Regions from separate parts of the Streptomyces sp. DSM 118878 genome, predicted to be linked through region 1. Evidence: predicted binding sites of a transcription regulator. Region 1 holds the regulator's gene; the other holds the start of a gene.
The links. Region 1 encodes HspR, which represses chaperone genes until heat shock. Its sites were predicted from a motif close to TTGAGNNNNNNNNNCTCAA; they were not measured.
Positions count from the first base shown of each region.

Region 2: the regulator HspR is predicted to act here: its motif matches at 1,361-1,379, upstream of lon (endopeptidase La).

Region 1 is NZ_CP193622.1:4,295,386-4,298,785, reverse strand. Features, by position in the region: gene grpE (nucleotide exchange factor GrpE) at 1-23, shown strand, start outside; gene dnaJ (molecular chaperone DnaJ) at 57-1,253, shown strand; gene ACRAKF_RS19110 (heat shock protein transcriptional repressor HspR) at 1,255-1,716, shown strand; gene ACRAKF_RS19105 (hypothetical protein) at 1,854-2,357, shown strand; partial or broken gene ACRAKF_RS19100 (helix-turn-helix transcriptional regulator) at 2,461-3,129, opposite strand; gene ACRAKF_RS19095 (helix-turn-helix transcriptional regulator) at 3,129-3,400, opposite strand, start outside.
Region 2 is NZ_CP193622.1:5,819,140-5,822,539, reverse strand. Features, by position in the region: gene lon (endopeptidase La) at 1-1,338, opposite strand, end outside; gene ACRAKF_RS26020 (methyltransferase) at 1,565-2,581, shown strand; gene ACRAKF_RS26015 (rhomboid-like protein) at 2,467-3,372, opposite strand.

The DNA.
Region 1 (3,400 bases):
CCGGTGGCCCGGAAGAGGGCTGACGGTCACGAGACGAGTGAGGAGGGACGTCGGGGATGAGCACCAAGGACTTCATCGAGAAGGACTACTACAAGGTCCTCGGCGTCCCCAAGGACGCCACCGAGGCCGAGATCAAGAAGGCGTACCGGAAGCTCGCACGCGAGAACCACCCGGACGCCAACAAGGGAAACGTCAAGGCGGAGGAGCGCTTCAAGGAGATCTCCGAGGCGAACGACGTCCTCGGTGACCCCAAGAAGCGCAAGGAGTACGACGAAGCGCGTGCTCTCTTCGGCAACGGCGGGTTCCGGCAGGGCCCCGGGGCCGGCGGCGGATCGTTCAACTTCGACCTGGGCGACCTCTTCGGAGGCGGCGCCCCGGGTCAGGGCGGTGGCGGTGCGGCCGGCGGCTTCGGGGGCGGCCTCGGTGACGTCTTCGGGGGCCTGTTCAACCGCGGCGGCGCGGGTGCCGGAGCCGGCACGCGTACGCAGCCGAGGCGCGGCCAGGACATCGAGTCCGAGGTCACGCTGAGCTTCACGGAGGCGGTGGACGGCGCGACGGTGCCGCTGCGCATGTCCTCCCAGGCGGCCTGCAAGGCCTGTTCCGGCACCGGCGACAAGAACGGCACGCCCCGCGTGTGCCCGACCTGCGTCGGCACGGGCCAGGTCTCGCGGGGCGGCGGCGGCGGTTTCTCGCTGACCGACCCGTGCGTGGACTGCAAGGGCCGGGGCCTGATCGCCCAGGACCCCTGCGACGTCTGCGGCGGCTCGGGCCGCGCGAAGTCGTCCCGCACCATGCAGGTGCGCATCCCCGCGGGTGTCTCCGACGGCCAGCGGATCAGGCTGCGCGGCAAGGGCGCTCCCGGCGAGCGCGGCGGCCCCGCCGGTGACCTGTATGTCGTGGTGCACGTCGACAGCCACCCGGTCTTCGGCCGCAAGGGCGACAACCTGACGGTGACGGTGCCGGTGACGTATCCGGAGGCGGCACTGGGCGGCGAGGTGAAGGTGCCGACACTCGGCGGCCCTCCCGTCACGCTGAAACTCCCGCCGGGCACGCCCAATGGACGTACGATGCGCGCCCGTGGCAAGGGCGCGGTCCGCAAGGACGGCACCCGGGGCGATCTGCTCGTGACGGTGGAGGTGTCGGTCCCGACCGACCTGTCCGACGCCGCGAAGGAAGCCCTGGAGTCCTACCGCGAGGCGACCGCGGGCGACGACCCGCGGGCAGACCTGTTCAAGGCCGCGAAGGGAGCATGAGATGGACGGCCGTCGTCGACAGTCCGGTTTCAGTAGGGCGTATCAACTCACCGACGAGACGCCGGTGTACGTCATCTCGGTGGCCGCCCAGCTCAGCGGCCTCCACCCGCAGACCCTGCGCCAGTACGACCGCCTCGGCCTGGTCTCCCCGGACCGCACGGCGGGCCGGGGCCGGCGTTACTCCGCCCGCGACATCGAACTGCTCCGCACGGTGCAGCAGTTGTCGCAGGAGGAGGGCATCAACCTCGCCGGCATCAAGCGGATCATCGAGCTGGAGAACCAGGTCGCCGCGCTCCAGTCGCGCATCGCGGAGCTCTCCGCGGCCGTGGACGGAGCGGCCGCCGCCATGCAGCAGCGCGAGGCGGCGGTGCACGCCTCGTACCGCCGTGACCTCGTCCCGTACCAGGACGTGCAGCAGGCGAGCGCGCTGGTGGTCTGGCGTCCGAAGCGGGCCACGGACTGAGGTCCGCGGGTAGTTCCGTACGCGCGCCGGGGCCAGGAGGTGGGAACCTCCTGGCCCCGGCGCGCGTTTGCGTTCTCGACCTGAAGTTGACCGTTGATCGCTGATCGTTGTGTGCCGGGGGAAGTGGGTAGTTCGGCATGGCCATGGTGGGACTGTTCTGGATCGCCGAGGGTGATGTGTACGTGGGGGCGAAGCCGTCCGGCCTCGCCGAAGGGGTGCGGCTGACCCCGGAGGGTGTGCTCCCGCTCGGGGACGGACGGCCCGGCCTGCTGCTCTGGGAGGACGTGCGGTCGCTGACCATCGACCACGTCCCCGTCAAGACGCTGAAGCGGCACGTGGGCGCGGCGGTCGACATGGTCCTGTCGCTGGGCCTCGGGGGCGACGACGTGGCCCCGATGATGACGGTCCGGGTCGGCGGCGCCGAGGGCGACACGGAGCTGATGGCGTACACCGCGGCGGCGGTCGGCTACTCCCAGCGGGAGTTCGACCTCTCCCGCATGCTCCTCGCCCGCATGACGGAGGGCGCGGCCACCCTGCACACGACGCTCGCGGTGATGGCGGAGTGGGGCCGCCGCCACGAGGGCGGCACCCCGCGCACGGCGGAGCGGGAGGCGCTGCTCACGGAGTGGGCGGGGGTGTGACGCGGAGCCGCGAGCGGGCCTCGGCGGAGGCGCCGGACGCAAGCCGGGCCGGGCCCGGCATGAGTGCCGGGCCGGGCCCCGTCATGAGTGCCGCGCCGACCCGTCATGAGTGCCGGGCGTCCAGGAGGCCCGAGCGGCCGATGAGGTAGCCGAGCTGGGCCCGGCTGCCGCTGCCGAGCACGGCGGCCAGCTTGGCGATGTGCACGCGGGCCGTGCGGATGTTCATGCCGAGCCGCGTGGCGATCTCGGCGTCGGTGAGCCCCTCGACGAGGAGGCCCGCTATGGCGTGCTGGCGGGCCGTGACGCCGTCCTTGGGCGGCTGGGGCGCGGCCTGCGGCCACATCGGCGTGGCGAGCCGCCACAGCCGCCAGAAGGTGGTGGCGAAGTGCTCGACCAGGGCGGGGTGGCGCACCTCCAGGGCGACGCTGCGGTCCTTGCTCGCCGGGATGAACGCCACGGTCCTGTCGAGGACGAAGAGCCGCTCGGTGACCTCGTCCATCGTCCGCGCCTCGGCGTCGCCCTCCAGGTGCTCGAAGTGGGCGAGCACGGGAAGGGAGTAGCGCGTGGGGTGCTGGTAGAGCGTCCGCATCCGGCAGCCGCGGCGGAGGACGGCCTGGTCACGGGGGAAGACTTCGGCCAAGATCTCCGGCGGCCGGGCCCCGCCGGGCTGGACCGCGAGGAACTCCTCGGTGATGTCCTCCATGGCCCGCTCGATCGCGGAGTTGATGCGGTCGAGCCCGTCGAGGACGGTGATCGCGGGGGCCTTGGGCGTCACCGGGGGCGGCCCTGGTCGAGAATCCCCGACTGGGCGATGAGGTAGCCGAGCTGGGCGCGGCTGCCGCTGCCGAGGGCGGCGGCGATCTTGGCTATGTGGGCGCGGCAGGTGCGCACGTTCATGCCGAGTCGGCGCGCGATGGCCTCGTCGACGTGGCCTTCGATGAGGAGCTTGGCGATGGAGCGCTGGACGCCGGTGATCCCGTCGGTGGACGGGGCGTACGGAACCTCGTCGAGCAGGGGCGTCGCCTTGTGCCACTGATGCTCGA
Region 2 (3,400 bases), 1.5 Mb from region 1:
CCTGAAGTCCGAGCCCACCTTGTCGATCTCGTCGAGGAGCACGACCGGGTTCATGGACCCGGCCTCCTTGATGGCCCGCACGATCCGTCCGGGCAACGCCCCCACGTACGTACGGCGGTGGCCGCGGATCTCCGCCTCGTCGCGTACGCCGCCGAGCGCGACCCGCACGAACTTGCGCCCCATGGCGTGCGCGACGCTCTCGCCGAGGCTCGTCTTGCCGACACCGGGAGGGCCCACCAGGGCGAGGACGGCGCCGCCGCGGCGGCCCCCGACGACCCCGAGACCGCGGTCGGAACGGCGCTTGCGCACCGCGAGGTACTCGGTGATGCGCTCCTTCACGTCCCGCAGCCCCGAGTGCTCGGCGTCGAGGATCTCCTGGGCGCCCTTGATGTCGTACTCGTCCTCGGTGCGCTCGCTCCACGGCAGTTCGAGGACGGTGTCGAGCCACGTCCTGATCCAGGAGCCCTCGGGCGACTGGTCGCTCGCCCGCTCCAGCTTGTCGACCTCCTTGAGGGCGGCCTCGCGGACCTTCTCGGGCAGGTCGGCGGCCTCGACGCGGGCGCGGTAGTCGTCGCACTCCTCGCCCTCCTTCTCGCCGCCCAGCTCGCGCAGCTCCTTGCGTACGGCGTCGAGCTGGCGCCGCAGCAGGAACTCGCGCTGCTGCTTGTCCACTCCCTCCTGCACGTCCTTGGCGATGGACTCGGCCACGTCCTGCTCGGCGAGGTGCTCGCGGAGCTGCTCGGTGGCGAGCCGGAGACGGTCGAAGGCGTCCTCGGTCTCCAGGAGCGCGATCTTCTGCTGGACGGTGAGGAAGGGGGAGTAACCGGAGTTGTCGGCGAGCGTGGAGATGTCCTCGATCTGCGTGACGCGGTCGACGACCTGCCAGGCGCCGCGCTTCTTCAGCCAGCTCGTGGCGAGCGCCTTGTACTCCTTGACGAGCTCGGTCACGGCGCCGGGCAGGGGTTCGGACACGGCGTCGTCGATCTTCAGGCCCTCGACCCAGAGGGCCGCGCCGGGCCCGGTCGTGCCCGCGCCGATGCGCACGCGGCTCCGGCCGCGGATCAGCGCGCCCGGGTCGCCGTCCGCGAGCCGCCCGACCTGCTCGACGGTGCCGAGCACGCCGGTGGCGGCGTACGTCCCGTCGATGCGCGGAACAAGCAGCACCTTCGGCTTGCTGTCGCCCTCGGAGCCGGCGGCGGCCTGCGCGGCCTCCACGGCAGCGCGCACCTCGGCGTCGGAGAGGTCGAACGGGACCACCATGCCGGGCAGGACCACCTCGTCGTCGAGCGGCAGCACGGGCAGAGTGAGCGGTGTGTACGAGGTGGACTCAGTAGCCATGATCTCCCCTTCGGCATTCAAGTTGAGCTATACCGGCTCAATGCTTGTGAGCGCCGCGGTGTTCCCCAAGTGATGTTCGCTCTGAGCGATCGGCGGAAATCCGTCAGTGGTTCCTGCCCGCCTCTGTACGAATCGGCGCCCTGCCAGGACGGTGGTCCCCCGACCCACGCACACGTCCGGCCCGCACGTCCGGCCGCACGTCCGACCCGCACGGAGGAGACCCACGGTGGACACACCCGAGGCGCAGGACGTCACCGGTCAGCTCGTCGAGCACGCGCTCGGCCATCTCTTCTCCGCGGCCCTGCGCACGGCCGCGCGCTGCCGGGTGGCCGACCTCATGGCCGCGGGCCCGCGCACCGCGCGCGAGCTGGCCGAGCTGACCGGCACGGACGCCGGGCACCTGCGGCGCGTCCTGCGCTACCTCGCCACGCGCGGCGTCTTCCGCGAGGACGGGACCGGCGCCTTCCACCTGACGCCGACCGGCGACGCCCTGCGCACGGACGTGCCGTACTCACAGCACGCGGCGGTCCTGATGCTGACCGACCCGACGTTCCAGCGGACCTCGGCGGGTCTTGAGGAGACCGTGCGCAAGGCGGGCCCGTCCTTCGAGCGGCTCTTCGGCGAGCCGTTCTTCGCGTACCTGGCGAAGGAGCCCGGGCTGCGGGAGTTGTTCGACTCCGGGATGGCGTCGCTCTCGGCCCGGGTCGACGCGGTGGTCGCGGGGACGTACCCCTTCCCGGAGCACGGCCGGGTGGTGGACGTCGGCGGCGGGCGCGGCGGGCTGCTCCTGGCGGTCCTGCGCGGGCGCCCCGGCCTCTCGGGGGTGCTCTTCGACCAGACGCCCGCGATCAGCACGCACGTCCTGAGCGGCGAGGAAGCGGTGCGGGGCCGGTGGAGCGCCGAGTCGGGCGACTTCTTCACGGAGGTGCCGAAGGGCGGCGACCTCTACGTCCTCAAGCACGTCCTGCACGACTGGCCCGACGACGGCTGCCTGCGGATCCTGCGCAACTGCCGCGCGGCGATGGCCCCGGACGCCCGCCTCGTCATCGTCGAGTCCGTCCTCTCCGAGGGCAACGCCCCGCACCCCGGCAAGGCGATGGACCTGGCCATGGCCTCCGTGGTGGACGGTCAGGAGCGCACGCGGGAGGAGTTCGCCGCGCTGCTCGCGGCGGCGGAGCTGAGGCTGACGCGGGTGCTGCCGACGGCGGCGTTCCCCTCGGTCGTCGAGGCGGTGGCGGCGTGACGTGACCGGCGGGCGCGCCGGAGCAGCGGCCAGGTGGCGACGCCGATGGCGAGGGCGAGCAGATGGCCCCAGTTGGTCATCGGGTCCTCGAACGCGATCAGGTCGTCCACCAGGACCCAGCCGAAGCCGGCCAGGACGGTCCATCCGGACCAGGGCGGCAGCAGCCCCGCGAGCGCCCCGACGCTGGCGGCCACGCCGAAGCTGATCCCGTAGTCCAGGCGGTGCAGCGAGCTGTCGGGCAGGTGCCCCGCGAGGACCGAGAGGCCCACAGGGACCTCCGTGGCGAGCGTGGCGACGACGTGGCCGAGCAGGAAGACCCCGGCCGTGCGGAGGCCGCCGATGCGGCGTTCGAGGGCGGTCAGGACCAGCAGGAAGCCGATCGCGTACGGCGAGGTGATCCCGCCCGCGATCCACAGGGCGCTGGCGGTCAGGACGAGGGCGGGGCTGTGCGCGAGGTGGGCCACGTCGGTGCTCGAACCGTGCAGCAGCGAGGAGACGAGCCGCGGGTCCGCGTACTGGGTGACGAGCGACGTGACGGCGAGGACGAGCGCGTACGCGAAGGTGAAGGGCGTGGCCCTCGGCCCCGGGAGCAGCTTTCCGAGCCGGAGCGGAAGCCGGGCCCCCGCCGGTGCCCTTACCTTCTCGTGCTCGTGCTCGTGCTCGTACTCGTGCTCATACTCGTACGAGCCGGCGGGCCTGCGGTCCCGCTGGCCGGGGATCGCGTTCAGGGTGGGCCGCTGCTGCCCCTTGCGCGCGCGGGCGACGTCCGGGGGCTCGACGCTCTGGTTCACGGGTGAGGGGCTCCTTCCGGCGTTCCAT